DNA from 4 places in the Aminobacter sp. 01T433 genome. Region 1 is predicted to be linked to each of the others. Evidence: predicted binding sites of a transcription regulator. Region 1 holds the regulator's gene; each other region holds the start of a gene.
The links. The regulator LexA, encoded in region 1, represses DNA repair genes until DNA is damaged. The targets are predictions, from matches to a motif close to TGTTCNNNNTGTGTTCNG.
Positions count from the first base shown of each region.

Region 2: AC1DLV_RS27215 (ATP-dependent helicase) is a predicted target of LexA. The motif match lies at 1,800-1,817, and genes of this name have one in related genera.
Region 3: AC1DLV_RS21280 (2'-5' RNA ligase family protein) is a predicted target of LexA. The motif match lies at 1,007-1,024, and genes of this name have one in related genera.
Region 4: AC1DLV_RS11250 (helicase-related protein) is a predicted target of LexA. The motif match lies at 1,125-1,142, and genes of this name have one in related genera.

Region 1 covers NZ_JBFTPR010000012.1:150,682-153,890, reverse strand. Annotated here, with positions in the region: gene moaC (cyclic pyranopterin monophosphate synthase MoaC) at 1-325, shown strand, start outside; gene AC1DLV_RS20795 (molybdopterin molybdotransferase MoeA) at 326-1,531, shown strand; gene lexA (transcriptional repressor LexA) at 1,640-2,359, shown strand; gene AC1DLV_RS20785 (ComEC/Rec2 family competence protein) at 2,412-3,209, opposite strand, start outside.
Region 2 covers NZ_JBFTPR010000023.1:78,242-81,450, forward strand. Annotated here, with positions in the region: gene AC1DLV_RS27200 (hypothetical protein) at 1-548, opposite strand, end outside; gene AC1DLV_RS27205 (hypothetical protein) at 569-1,063, opposite strand; gene AC1DLV_RS27210 (nuclear transport factor 2 family protein) at 1,237-1,653, opposite strand; gene AC1DLV_RS27215 (ATP-dependent helicase) at 1,833-3,209, shown strand, end outside.
Region 3 covers NZ_JBFTPR010000013.1:67,300-70,508, reverse strand. Annotated here, with positions in the region: partial or broken gene AC1DLV_RS21290 (SOS response-associated peptidase) at 1-219, shown strand, start outside; gene AC1DLV_RS21285 (hypothetical protein) at 251-616, opposite strand; gene AC1DLV_RS21280 (2'-5' RNA ligase family protein) at 1,286-2,008, shown strand; gene AC1DLV_RS21275 (antifreeze protein) at 2,835-3,209, shown strand, end outside.
Region 4 covers NZ_JBFTPR010000005.1:390,925-394,133, reverse strand. Annotated here, with positions in the region: gene aqpZ (aquaporin Z) at 1-524, opposite strand, end outside; gene AC1DLV_RS11250 (helicase-related protein) at 1,259-3,209, shown strand, end outside.

The sequences.
Region 1 (3,209 bases):
CGATGTGCTCGGCACCGCCCGCATAGCCGGAATCATGGCCGCCAAGCGCACGCACGAACTCGTGCCGCTCTGCCACCCGATCCTGCTGACCAAGGTTTCGGTCGAGATCGAGCCGGACGAGGCCCTGCCCGGTCTTCGCGTGACGGCACTTGCGCGTGTCACCGGGAAGACTGGCGTCGAGATGGAGGCGCTGACGGCCGCGTCGGTCGCCTGTCTCACCATCTACGACATGGCCAAGGCCGCCGACCGGGGCATGGTGATTTCCGGCATCAGGCTGGTCGAAAAGACCGGCGGCAAGTCGGGCGACTACAAGGCGGTCGAATAGATGGCGCTTCTGCCCGTCACCGAGGCGCTGGAACGCCTGCTCGACGGCGCTGAACCCAGCGGCTGGGAGACGGTCGGTCTCAGTGAAGCTTCAGGACGCGTGCTGGCAAGCCCGTTGTTTGCCTTGCGCACCCAGCCTCCTTTCGATGCCTCGGCCATGGATGGGTACGCTGTCCGCGCCGCCGACATCGCATCCCTGCCGGCACGGCTGAAGGTCATCGGCGAGGCTCCTGCCGGCAAGCAGTTCACAGGCGCTGTGGCGCAAGGCGAGAGCGTGCGCATTTTCACCGGCGCACCTGTGCCCAGCGGCGCGGACACTGTCGTCATCCAGGAAAATGTCAGCGATATCGGCAATGGCGAGATCGACGTGCTGGAACCGGCGATTCTTGGACGCAATATCCGCGCCAAGGGTCTCGATTTCAAACATGGCGATCTGATTCTCGACGCCGGCCGCGTGCTCGATCCTGCGGCCCTGTCGCTGATCGCCGCCGCCAACCACCCTGCAATGGCAGTGGTTCGCGCGCCACTGGTCGCCATCATCGCCACGGGCGACGAACTGCTCCCACCCGGCAGCAACCCTGGCCCTGACCAGATCATCGCATCCAACTCCTATGGTGTCGGAGCAATCGCCCGGTCAGTCGGCGCGCGCGTGCTTGACCTCGGTATCGCAGCCGACCGCAAGGATGCCATCTCAGCCCTCATCGCCCAGGCGCTCGAAGCCGAGGCCGACGTCATCGTCACGCTCGGCGGGGCCTCGGTCGGAGACCACGACCTGGTCCACGGCGTTCTGACCGGGCTCGGCATGGATCTCGATTTCTGGAAGATCGCCATGCGTCCCGGCAAGCCGCTGATGTTCGGCCGCCTTGTCAAGACACGTTGCGTCGGCCTGCCCGGCAATCCGGTCGCCAGCCTGATCTGCGCGCATATCTTCCTGAAGCCTTTGCTGGCGAAGCTTGGCGGGCGGCCCTATGCGCCCGACATTCGCAACGCCGTGCTCGATACGGCGATGGCACCAAACGATTTGCGCCAGGATTTCGTTCGCGCCATTGCACGCGAGACGCCTGACGGCCTCATAGTTACGCCATATCTGGTCCAGGATTCGTCGATGCTGCGCACGCTCGCCGACGCCAATTGCGCCATCATGCGTGAACCCTTCGCACCAGCCGCCGAATCTGGCAGTGCGTGCCGCGTGATGATGCTGCGCTGAACGAAACCGCCTCCTCCCTTCATCAGATATAAACGGTTGCAGAACACAACTGGAACAGATAGTGTTTTGTTCTGGGTTTGTTTTTCTTCTGATTCCTCGGGGGTGGCGATGCTGACGCGCAAACAACATGAGCTTTTGCTGTTCATCCACTCGCGATTGAAGGAGACAGGCATCCCGCCATCCTTCGACGAAATGAAGGAAGCGCTCGACCTCGCCTCCAAATCTGGCATCCATCGCCTGATCACGGCACTCGAAGAACGTGGCTTCATCCGACGCCTGCCCAATCGGGCACGTGCGCTTGAAGTGCTGCGCATGCCCGATTCCATCGCACCAGGCCTCAACGCGGCGCGGAAATTCTCGCCGAGCGTCATTGAGGGCAGCCTTGGACGCAGGCCTGAACCGTCGCGCTCCATGTCCGCCGGCAATGACGATGATGCTGGCGCGGCCGTGACCATTCCTGTGATGGGACGTATCGCTGCCGGCGTGCCGATCGACGCCATCCAGCACAAGACCCATTCGATAGCAGTGCCGCCGGATATGATCATGGGCGGCGAGCATTACGCGCTCGAGGTCAAGGGCGACTCGATGATCGAGGCTGGCATCTTCGACGGCGATACAGTCGTCATTCGCAGTTCGACCACCGCCAACCCCGGCGAGATCATTGTTGCACTAGTCGACGACGAGGAAGCGACCCTCAAGCGCTTCCGCCGCAAGGGCGCCTCGATTGCTCTCGAGGCTGCCAACCCGGCCTACGAGACCCGCATCTTCGGGCCAGACAGGGTCAAGGTCCAGGGCAAGCTTGTCGGGTTGATCCGCCGCTATTCCTGAACGGCCGATTCGGCGCGTCTCGGCCTGTTCGATGTTGCTCAGTTTGGTCCGGCTATTTGGCCGGCTTTGCGGTCTCCGGCGATTTCGGGCGTTTGACTGCGCGCTGATAGGGCGGCAGGCCCCTCGCCTCGCGAGAGAATTCGCGCTGCGTGTGCCACGGGCGATATGGCTCTGATACAGCGTGGCGGATTTCTAGTTGCCGACTTTTCTTGCCCGATTCCGGCTTCACGAATATCTCGGCGCTGCCCAGACGGGCGAGTTCGCGGCTGGTGAGCACTGCCACGGTTGAGCCTGGGCAGATGTCCTTCGTCGTGGCGTCTTTCAAAACGATGAGATCAGTCTTTGCGCAAACGCGCCTGGCGGCGGCCGCGTGTTCAGCATGCGCGATCAAGCCCGCAGATGGATGCTGAACCAGGCAAAGGCCATCGCTGCAGACAAATTCAGTAGGCTCGTCGGTGCTGCTTGGATCGCTGGAGTTGCCCGAGTCCTTCGGATTTGTCGAACCGTCGGAGTTGATACGGATGGGGCCGACAAACGCCTCGGTTTTTAAAGTCCGTTTCCAATTGTCGACTGTGAACTCGTTTGGTCGAGCGCGATTGACCGCGAGCTTTTGGTCTCCGATCGGCACCCCCACCAGGCGGCCATCTTCGGAGACGAGGACGACAGGCGTTTCGGTTTCCACCAGCGACAGAACGCCGAGAGCGGCAAATGGCATGGCGGCGACCCGCAACCAGGTTGTGGCGATCGATGCGATGACCAGTGCGGCGGTCACGAAGACAACGGCATGGGTCGACACCAGACCGACCGCATCGATGGGCGAACGCTCGGAGAACCACTTTGCAAGGGCGAT
Region 2 (3,209 bases), on a different contig from region 1:
GGCCGTATCAGTACTGAAAACAGTGCTGCCTTAGCCAAACCGTTGCAGCCATGCGACAGCCAATCGTTCTTGCGGGTCAAGTCGCAATGCACGAGGCGGCTTCCCAAGTTCTGCAATATCAGCTGGAAGGCGACCTTCGGCCCAAGCCTCCACGACACGCGGGTGAACGTAGCCTTGCCGACATACGGCTCTGGTGTTTCCCAAACGGTGGCAACTTCATCGATCACCTCGTTGCATGCCCGCCTCATCATGCGGTCGGTATCGGGAGCTTTGCGCCCCGCAAAAAGCGTCAGGGCTCGAACCGTACCGCCCCAGGTGCGAAAGCCTTTGGAGGTGAATTCGCCACCGCTTGCTTCGCGGATGTAGGCGTTTACGTCGTTTGAGGTGACTGCGTTCAAGCCACCTTGACCGTCCAAATACTGAAACAGCATCTGACCAGGAATATCTTGGAGCGATCGCATCGCCCTCGCCATACGCCGATCATCTATGCTCAGCTTCCGTTCCTTCCCCGACTTGCCCTTGAAAGCAAAGCGGATCGTCGAACCCACGATCTTGACATGCTTGTTCCTTAGTTCGTCAGCCCATAGCTCCTGTTCGCCTTTGCATAGATGGGACTGCCGACACGGATCATTGTTTGGTCCAACAGCCAAACGACGAGAGCCAGGACTCGCTCACGCACGAGGCCCGGTAAGCTTAAATCTTGTTCGACCTGTTTGCGCAGGCGAGGCAACGCATGCGCGAAGTCCACGAGACCAGAGAATTTGGCTTCATCCCGATATTGCGACCATTGCTGGTGGTACAAGTATTGCTTCCGCCCCCGCTGATCGCGCCCGGTCGCTTGAATGTGCCCATGCGGGTCGGGGCATATCCAGACATTAGTCCATGCGGGAGGAATGGCGAGGGATTTGATGCGCCTGAGTGTGGCTTTGCTCACCGTCTTGCCGTTCGACGTATAACGAAAAGATCTTCCTATCTTCCGGCGTAGCACTCCGGGTTCACTATCGGTCACATACTTGAGCGACGCCGATTGGGCTGCTTTTGGTGGATCGCTTTCGTTGAGCATGGGAACATCCCGAAACCAGCATAAGCCCTAAAACGGCAAAACGGTTCCAACACGCTTAAGACAGCATCGCGTTTGCACATGAGCGTCCGCTATGCCTTGCATGCTCTCGCCAACGACCAAAATCCTGAGTCTTTTTGGGAACCTGCGGCCTGTGTGGAGAAAGCGGTCCCCGGCTACGCAGCCTTACGGTCGCGTCCGAAGGGATCGCCAAGCACCGATTCCGTGTGAAGGGCTGCCAGCCACTCGCCATCTTGGCGGACCCAAGTGGTTGCGTCGGCTGCTCTTAATGTCAACGGCATACCCTCAACCTCCATGTCCTCGGTCACGATGTAGGCGATGACAGCCACTTCCTCGGAAGGAAACATGACCTTCACATCGTCGAGTTGGTAGGATTTCAGCTGCCACAGGCTATCGCCCTGCCTAGCCAAGCCACGATAGTCGTCATGCGTGAGTAGTGCGGTCCCTTGCGCACCCGCGACAATAGATTCTCCACCCAATATCGCCAGGGAACCTTCGATGTCCTTATCCACTATCGTCCGCCAAAATTTCTTCTCTAGATCGATGATCGTCTGTTCGTTGGGTTGAGCCATCATTTGTCTCCTCAGATCGGTGCTCAAAGAAAACCATCGAGAAGACAAGGTTCCGAAGATCAAAAAATGCGGGCCTGCAGAAGCGCCCTGCCCGTCTTAGTGTCCTGCTTGGCCAAATGTGATCGGCAGGCGGCGCCATGCCGATTGCGAACGAAACGGAAACAGTGCTTCATCGCTCGATGAACAAAATCGCCCGAGATTCGAGCCTCGAACCCCAATACCTTGCCAGGCTCAACCCTGAGCAGCGAGCCGCTGTGCTACATGGAGCTGGCGAGGTAGCTGCTCCCCTGCTGATCATTGCAGGTGCAGGGTCGGGCAAGACAAACACACTCGCCCACCGCGTCGCCCACCTGATTGTCAAAGGTGCAGATCCGCGGCGAATTCTTCTGATGACCTTCTCACGCCGCGCATCCGTGGAAATGACCAAACGTGTCGAGCGGATTGCTGGCGAGGTCCTGGGCAAGGATGCGGCCGTTGTCACCGATGCGCTGACATGGGCAGGAACGTTCCACGCCATGGGCGCCCGACTGTTGCGTGACTATGCGTTGGAAATCGGGCTTGATCCAGCTTTCACGATTCATGACCGGGAGGACTCGGCGGACCTCATGAATCTGGTGCGCCACGAGCTAGGCCTCTCCAAGACAGAGAGCCGCTTTCCGGCCAAATCGACGTGCCTTGCCATCTATTCTCGCGCCGTCAATGCGCAATCGGCTTTACAAGATGTGCTAGGCGGAGCATTTCCATGGTGCATCGGCTGGGCAGAAGAGCTCAAGCAGCTCTTCGCCGCCTATGTCCATGCCAAGCAAGCCCAAAACGTACTCGATTATGACGATTTGCTGCTTTATTGGGCGCATCTGACGGGCGAACCGTCTTTCGCCGCCGAACTTGCATCGCGCTTTGATCATATCCTGGTGGATGAATACCAAGACACCAATCGGCTGCAGTCCGCCATCCTGCTCGGACTAAAACCCGATGGCGCGGGGCTGACCGTTGTCGGCGATGACGCCCAATCGATTTACTCGTTCCGCGCAGCCGAGGTGCGGAACATCCTTGATTTCCCGCAACAGTTTTCCACCCCTGCCGCAGTGATCACGCTCAATCGCAACTACCGTTCGACTGAGCCAATTCTGGCAGCCGCCAATGCTGTCATCTCCGGCGCGACAGAGCGTTTCACCAAAAATCTCTGGACTGATCGCAAATCGATGGAGCGGCCACACCTGGTCACGGTTCGCGACGAAGCCTCTCAGGCAAGTTATGTCTGTCAGAAGATCCTTGAAGAGCGCGAGGCTGGTAGCACTCTAAAGTCGCAAGCCGTGCTGTTCCGTACGTCTCATCACAGTGGACCTCTCGAGATCGAACTGACGCGGCGCAACATCCCATTTATAAAATTCGGGGGCCTGAAGTTTCTCGACGCGTCTCATGTGAAGGACGTGCTGGCGGTCTTGAGGCTGGCAGAGAACCCGCGCGATCGTGTGGCTGGCTTCCGTGTACTGCAGATCTTGCCAGGCATCGGGCCTTCCACCGCTGGCCAGATCTTGCAGGTATTGGAAGCGGGG
Region 3 (3,209 bases), on a different contig from region 1:
CTACGGCTTCCTGACCACCGACCCCAACGGCATCGTCAAGCCGATCCATCCCAAGGCGATGCCGGTCATCCTCACCACAGCCGACGAGATACAGACCTGGCTGACACGCCATGGTCGGAAGCAAGAGCCCTGCAACGCCCCCTGCCCGACGAATTGCTGACGATCGTCGACAAGCCGGCTGCTCCCGCAACTGAAGAAGGGCAGATGTCGTTGATCTGAAAGGGGCGCCGGCCGGGCGGCGCCGAAGCTTTCATTTTTTCCGATGCGCCAGATCCCATTCAATTGCGTCACGGAACTGTTCCTTGATCCGTTCGATCTGAGTTTCGACCGACACGAAATAAACCGAGTCGTTCAACATCGCTTCCCTGACAATGTCCTCGCCGTCGGTACATGCGGAAAGTGCCGTTTCCGCTATTGACGATGCTGCCGCATCGCGCCCCAATTTGCCCACCGCTGCCTCAGCAGAACCAAATAGACAGGCGTACCAGGCCCTGTTGGCGTCCGACACTGGCGGTCCGTAGACGAGTTTTGTTTCGACTAACGCCAGGCTGACACTAACGCAGCCAAATGCCGCAAGTACAAACGCCACGTGCAGTGAGCGGGTTGCAAGATTCACTTGACCAATCCTTTGTGTCTTCGGTCACCTGTCAGGATTGTTCTATATTGTGGCCAATTTCTGCCTAGTGCGGCTGGCATTGGTTGCAGGTCAACCGCCAAATCTAGCGATAGCGAAGCCGTACGGCCTCGGGCAGTCTCTCCCAAAAGGAGACCGCCATGGCTCTTATGGTTTGTGACATCGCAGGAGACGAACGTGGCACCTGGCAAGCCGTGTTCGACATAGACCACCCGTGTCTGTGGGTGCAGTGGGTTCCGAACGGTTTGGCGCCGTATGTACCTGACTGTTTCACGCTCGACGAGTTATTCAACTCACCCCGGGCCAATCGGCTTCACAAGTGGGCGCGCGAAAGTCTGTCCATCTAGTTTGTCACCTCGATATACGGTCGCTGGCAACACAACCAGATCAAGCGCTATGGGCCATCGCGGGCAAGGCTTGATGCATAGATGATTCAGCGCGGTTGAGAGACCCGCCGACGATTGTCTAGAAACCAAACGACCTGCCAGCAGGCGGCCGGCAGGCTCTGGTAGATGCGAGCGGACACCGAAGCCCCACCCGTGCAGCGGATGGAGGCGTACAATAGTAATTCAGCGCGTTCGGCAGTAAGCTGGAATTGGGTGCACGGGGCGTCATCACCGCAATTTGCTATGACACCATGGGAGTCTCCCAATGTCCGACCCTTGGAAGTTGATGGTCGCGCTGCTAGTCGGCGCGTCGGCCTTTTTGAGCTTTGACCAAGCATCGCGAGCTGACGATAACGTGGTAACTGCCATCGATATTGCCCTAGAACCCGATGCCACGATGATCGAACATGCGAAGGCCGCTAATGCCCTCCTACTCAAGGATTTCCCGAAGGGCTTCGCGCTGGACGATACGCACCATCCGCATGTCACCCTGTTGCAGCAATTCGTCCGAACAGCTGATCTCGACAAGGTCTATGCTGTTGCCAACAGTGCTATTGCGGCCGAGCATCCCACGGCATGGAAACTCAAGGCAGTAAAATATTACTACATTCCCGATGGCAAGTTCGGCCTTGGCGGTATTGTCGTCGAGCCGACACCGGACTTGCGCCGGCTGCAGAACAAGCTGATCGAAGCGGTTGCTCCGTACACAGCGAAGACTGGGACGCCCACAGCCTTTGTGAGCACCGAGGGCGGCAAAGATATCCAGAAGTCCTTGATCGAATACGTTGCCAATTTCACTACGGTCGCAGCTGGAGAGAAATTCAATCCGCACGTTACCATTGGTGTGGGCAACGCTGCCTACCTCGATCAGTTAGTAGCTGCCCCGTTTGAAGTCTTCACTTTCTCGCCCACAGGGGCGTCGGTCTACCAACTCGGGACGTTCGGGACGGCCCGCAAGGAACTTAAAGCCATGGCTTTGAGCCCATAAAATACTCAGGAACGGCAGATTCGGGCCCTGTCTAGGAAACCGCTTCTTCCAGTTTCCCATAAAAAAAGAAAAAGCGCCGCCACCTTTCGGCAGGTAGCGCGACGCTGCGATGGTTGCCGCCACCAAAACAAAAAATTGGAAGCAGGTAATATTTGGCTTTGCGTTTCCATGGCTCATTAACGTGAGTGGCACATGCTGATGCCATCCGGGTCATCGCCCCACAGCCTGCGACCCGGATCGCGCGCCCGGCTCAAGGTCGGCGGCAATTTCCCTGCTTACCGATTGGCAAGGCCGGGCGCGTTGCCTTGCAAATGCCTGAGGATTCCGATCGCCCGACACATCTCAACGGGCTGCAAAAATGGGCATCGTCAATCCATTGATCGAGTTACTTGCCGCGCGTTCGGGCTGATGGGGTAGAGCGCCGGCGCAACGCCTTACATCCTACAAGAGAGCATTGCGTCGGTACTCCACCCACCCGCAGGCACACAAACAACCGTGCGCGATGCAACTGCCTGCCTGGAAGAATTTCCGAGCAGGCATTTGTCCGGCGCTGAAGCCTGAACGCGGAAAAAGCCCGCCACCTTTCGGCCGCGGCAATTCGTATTGCCGACCTGGGGCGTCCGCATTGGGTAGAAGACGGCCGCTCCGGAAAGCGATGGCGCGATTGCCGGGCCTTTTGATCTTTGCGTTCTTCTTGACGCTTGCGGCCACGCTGCTATTCGACCCTCTCCTCATTCGCCGCCAAGGCCCCCAGATCGAAATCCATTGCTCGCCGTCACAATGCGTGGAATCTTTTACGTGCGCGGGGAAGCAACGGGAGATTCACATGTTGAACGTTCGGTTTCTGAGCTTGGCCGGGGCAGTGGCGCTCGGCGTGTTCATGGCGGCGCCTGCCAGCGCTCTCACCATGAAAGAATGCGGTGCCAAATATAACGCGGCGAAAGACGCGGGCACCTTAGGTGGCCTGACCTGGAACCAGTTCCGTCACAATCAGTGCGGCTCAGATGCCAGCGCAACGCCCGAGCCTGCCAAGCCCGCCAAGAAGGCGGCAACTGAAAAAAAGCCCGCGAAAGCCTCAGATAAGGCGGCGGCAGCTCCGGCAGGGCTGTCCATGAAGGAATGCAGCGCGAAGTATCAAGCCGCCAAGGATGCCGGGACGCTCGGTGGACTTAAGTGGAATAGTTACCGCAAGGCGAATTGC
Region 4 (3,209 bases), on a different contig from region 1:
ATCAGATGGATCAGCGTCAGTGCGAGGCCGATGGCCAGGGGCGCAAAACCTGCCGGCACGCGGCCATGGGTCGAGCCCAGGATGATCATCAGGAACAGGAAGGTAAGCACGATCTCGATGATCAGTGCCGAAGTCAGGCCGAACTTGCCCGGCGAAGCATCGCCGTAGCCATTGGTTGCGAAGCCGCCGATGCCGGCAAAGTCGGCCTTGCCACTGACGATGAGGTAAAGCAGCGTCGATGCGAGGATGGCGCCGACCAACTGGGCGATGACATAAGGCATCAGGTTCTTTGCTTCAAAGCGCCCGGCCACCAACAGGCCGACCGAGACCGCCGGGTTGAAGTGACCACCGGAAATGCCGCCCACCGCATAGGCCATGGTCAGAACGGTGAGGCCGAACGCCAACGCAACACCGGCAAAACCGATGCCGAGTTCGGGAAATGCGGCCGCAAGCACGGCACTGCCGCAGCCGCCGAAGACGAGCCAGAATGTGCCGAGAAATTCGGCGAATAGACGTTTGGTCATGATATTCCCTCCGTGCCAGCGTGGTGCGCCGCATTTTCCAGAGGCCCCCGCCTGGGCAACCCCCGCCGCGCAGACTCAACGTTAGGATGGAGGCATGGCTCGATCTCGCGCGCAACGGGTGTAGTTGCCTTATGGGAATGCAATCACAGATATTTTGGCTGAGCTGCCGCTGTGCCGGGATGGCACGCAAAGGTTAATGCGCCGGCAGCGACGCAATGCATATCCCTGTGCATGACCAGTGGATAATCGGTGGAGATGAGGGCTTGGACACAACATCTAGCGGTGAACAAATCAGGAAACTTATCCTATCAGTGATTCGTAGCCTGTTCGTTCCGCATTTGGTTCAAATCTTAACTAATTGTCCGCAGGAGCCACCCATCCGGTTAACTTGCCGATAGGAAACATCAACAAAATCATTATTTTGCACTGAGGCGGCCGAGGCATTCCACTGCCTGGCCGGCAAAGGTTAACGGCAGTGCACTAACGCATGAAACGGGCCACTTTAGAGAATCTGCATGTGGTGCGGCTTGCCAGCCCAAAATCTACATGTTGGGGTGAACAAAACCTGAATCATCCGGAGTCAGTGATTCGTCGCTGATTCGTTCTAGACTCGTTCCAACACTTAAATCTGGAACATTCCGCTTTCGCTTCGCCGCGCAAATCCCTATGTGTCCAGTCGTCGCGACAGGCGACGCAACGCCGGTTTGGCCCGGCGCCGAGGGCGGTTCCTGAGAATGAATGTCCACTCCACGCAGAACGACCCCCTGATCCTGTCAGGCCGCGATGTCACTGCGGTTCTGGGTCCGACCAATACCGGCAAGACCCATCTCGCCATCGAGCGCATGGTGGCCCACGAAAGTGGCATCATCGGCCTGCCGCTCAGGCTGCTTGCGCGCGAGGTCTATGGCCGGGTTTGCGAAAAGGTCGGCGCCCACAAGGTGGCCCTGGTCACCGGCGAGGAGAAGATCCTGCCGGCGGGCGCGAAATATTCAGTCTGCACCGTCGAAGCAATGCCACGCCAGACCGACGCCGCCTTTGTCGCCATCGACGAGGTTCAGCTCGCGGGCGATCTCGAGCGCGGCCATATCTTCACCGACCGCATCCTGCATTTGCGCGGCAAGCAAGAGACGCTGCTGCTCGGCGCTGCCACCATGCACGGCATCCTGCAGCGCCTGTTGAAGGGCGTTTCTGTGGTCACCCGGCCGCGCCTGTCGCATCTCGCTTATGCCGGCTCAAAGAAGCTGACGCGTCTGCCGCGCCGTTCGGCCATCGTCGCTTTTTCGGCCGACGAGGTTTATGGCATCGCCGAGTTGATCCGGCGCCAGCAAGGCGGTGCTGCCGTAGTGCTTGGCGCGCTCAGCCCGCGCACCCGCAACGCCCAGGTCGCGCTCTACCAGTCCGGCGATGTCGACTATCTGATTGCCACCGACGCCATCGGCATGGGGCTCAACCTCGATGTCGACCATGTTGCCTTTGCCCAGAACCGCAAGTTCGACGGCTACCAGTATCGCCAGCTGACCGCCGCCGAGCTCGGCCAGATCGCCGGCCGCGCCGGCCGCCACCTGCGCGACGGCACTTTTGGCGTCACCGGCCAGGTCGACCCGTTCGACGAGGAGCTGATCGAAAAGATCGAGGGCCATGATTTCGATCCGGTGAAGGTTTTGCAGTGGCGCACGGCTGCATTCGATTTCGCCAGCCTCGACGCACTCAAGCGCTCGATCGACACGGTGGCGCCCGTCGAGGGCCTGACGCGTGCGCTACCGGCGGTCGACGCCCAGGCGCTCGAACATCTGTCGCGCGACGAAAACATCCGTTCGCTTGCCACCAACCGCGAGCGCGTTGCCCTGTTGTGGGAAACCTGCGCGCTGCCGGATTATCGCCGTATCGCGCCCGCCCAGCACGCTGACCTTATCGCCTCGATGTATGATGATCTCGCCCGGCGCGGCCACGTCGACGAGAATTACATGGCCGAGCAGGTGCGCCGCGCCGATTCCACCGAAGGCGACATTGACACGCTTTCACACCGGATCGCACAGATCAGAACTTGGACTTTTGTCTCAAATCGCCCTGGCTGGCTTGCCGATCAGGCACACTGGCAAGAAAAAACGCGCGACATCGAAGACAGATTGTCGGATGCGCTGCATGAGCGGTTGACGAAACGCTTTGTAGACCGCAGGACTTCCGTCCTCATGCGCCGCCTTAGAGAAAACACCATGCTTGAAGCCGAAATCAGCCCGTCCGGAACCGTCCTCGTCGAGGGCCACCATGTCGGTGAACTGCAAGGGTTCCGTTTCACCGCCGACCAGAGCGCGGGCGGAGAAGACGCCAAGGCAGTGCGAACGGCGGCCCAAAAGGCGCTCGCCACCGAATTCGAATCGCGCGCCGAGCGTTTTTCGGCGGCGCCCAATGGCGACATCGCGCTTGGCTCCGACGGCGTGCTGCGCTGGATTGGCGCGCCGATCGGCACGCTGGTCGAAGGCGAAGACTCGCTCAAGCCGCGCGTTATCCTGCTTGCCGACGAGCAGCTGACGGGTCCGGCCCGCGACAAGGTTGCCGCGCGCGCCGAACGTTTTGTCAATTTCCAGGTCGAGTCGCTGCTCAAGCCGCTCGTCGATCTCAAGGCCGCCGAACAGCTTTCCGGCATCGGCCGTGGCATCGCTTTCCAGCTGGTCGAGAATTTCGGCC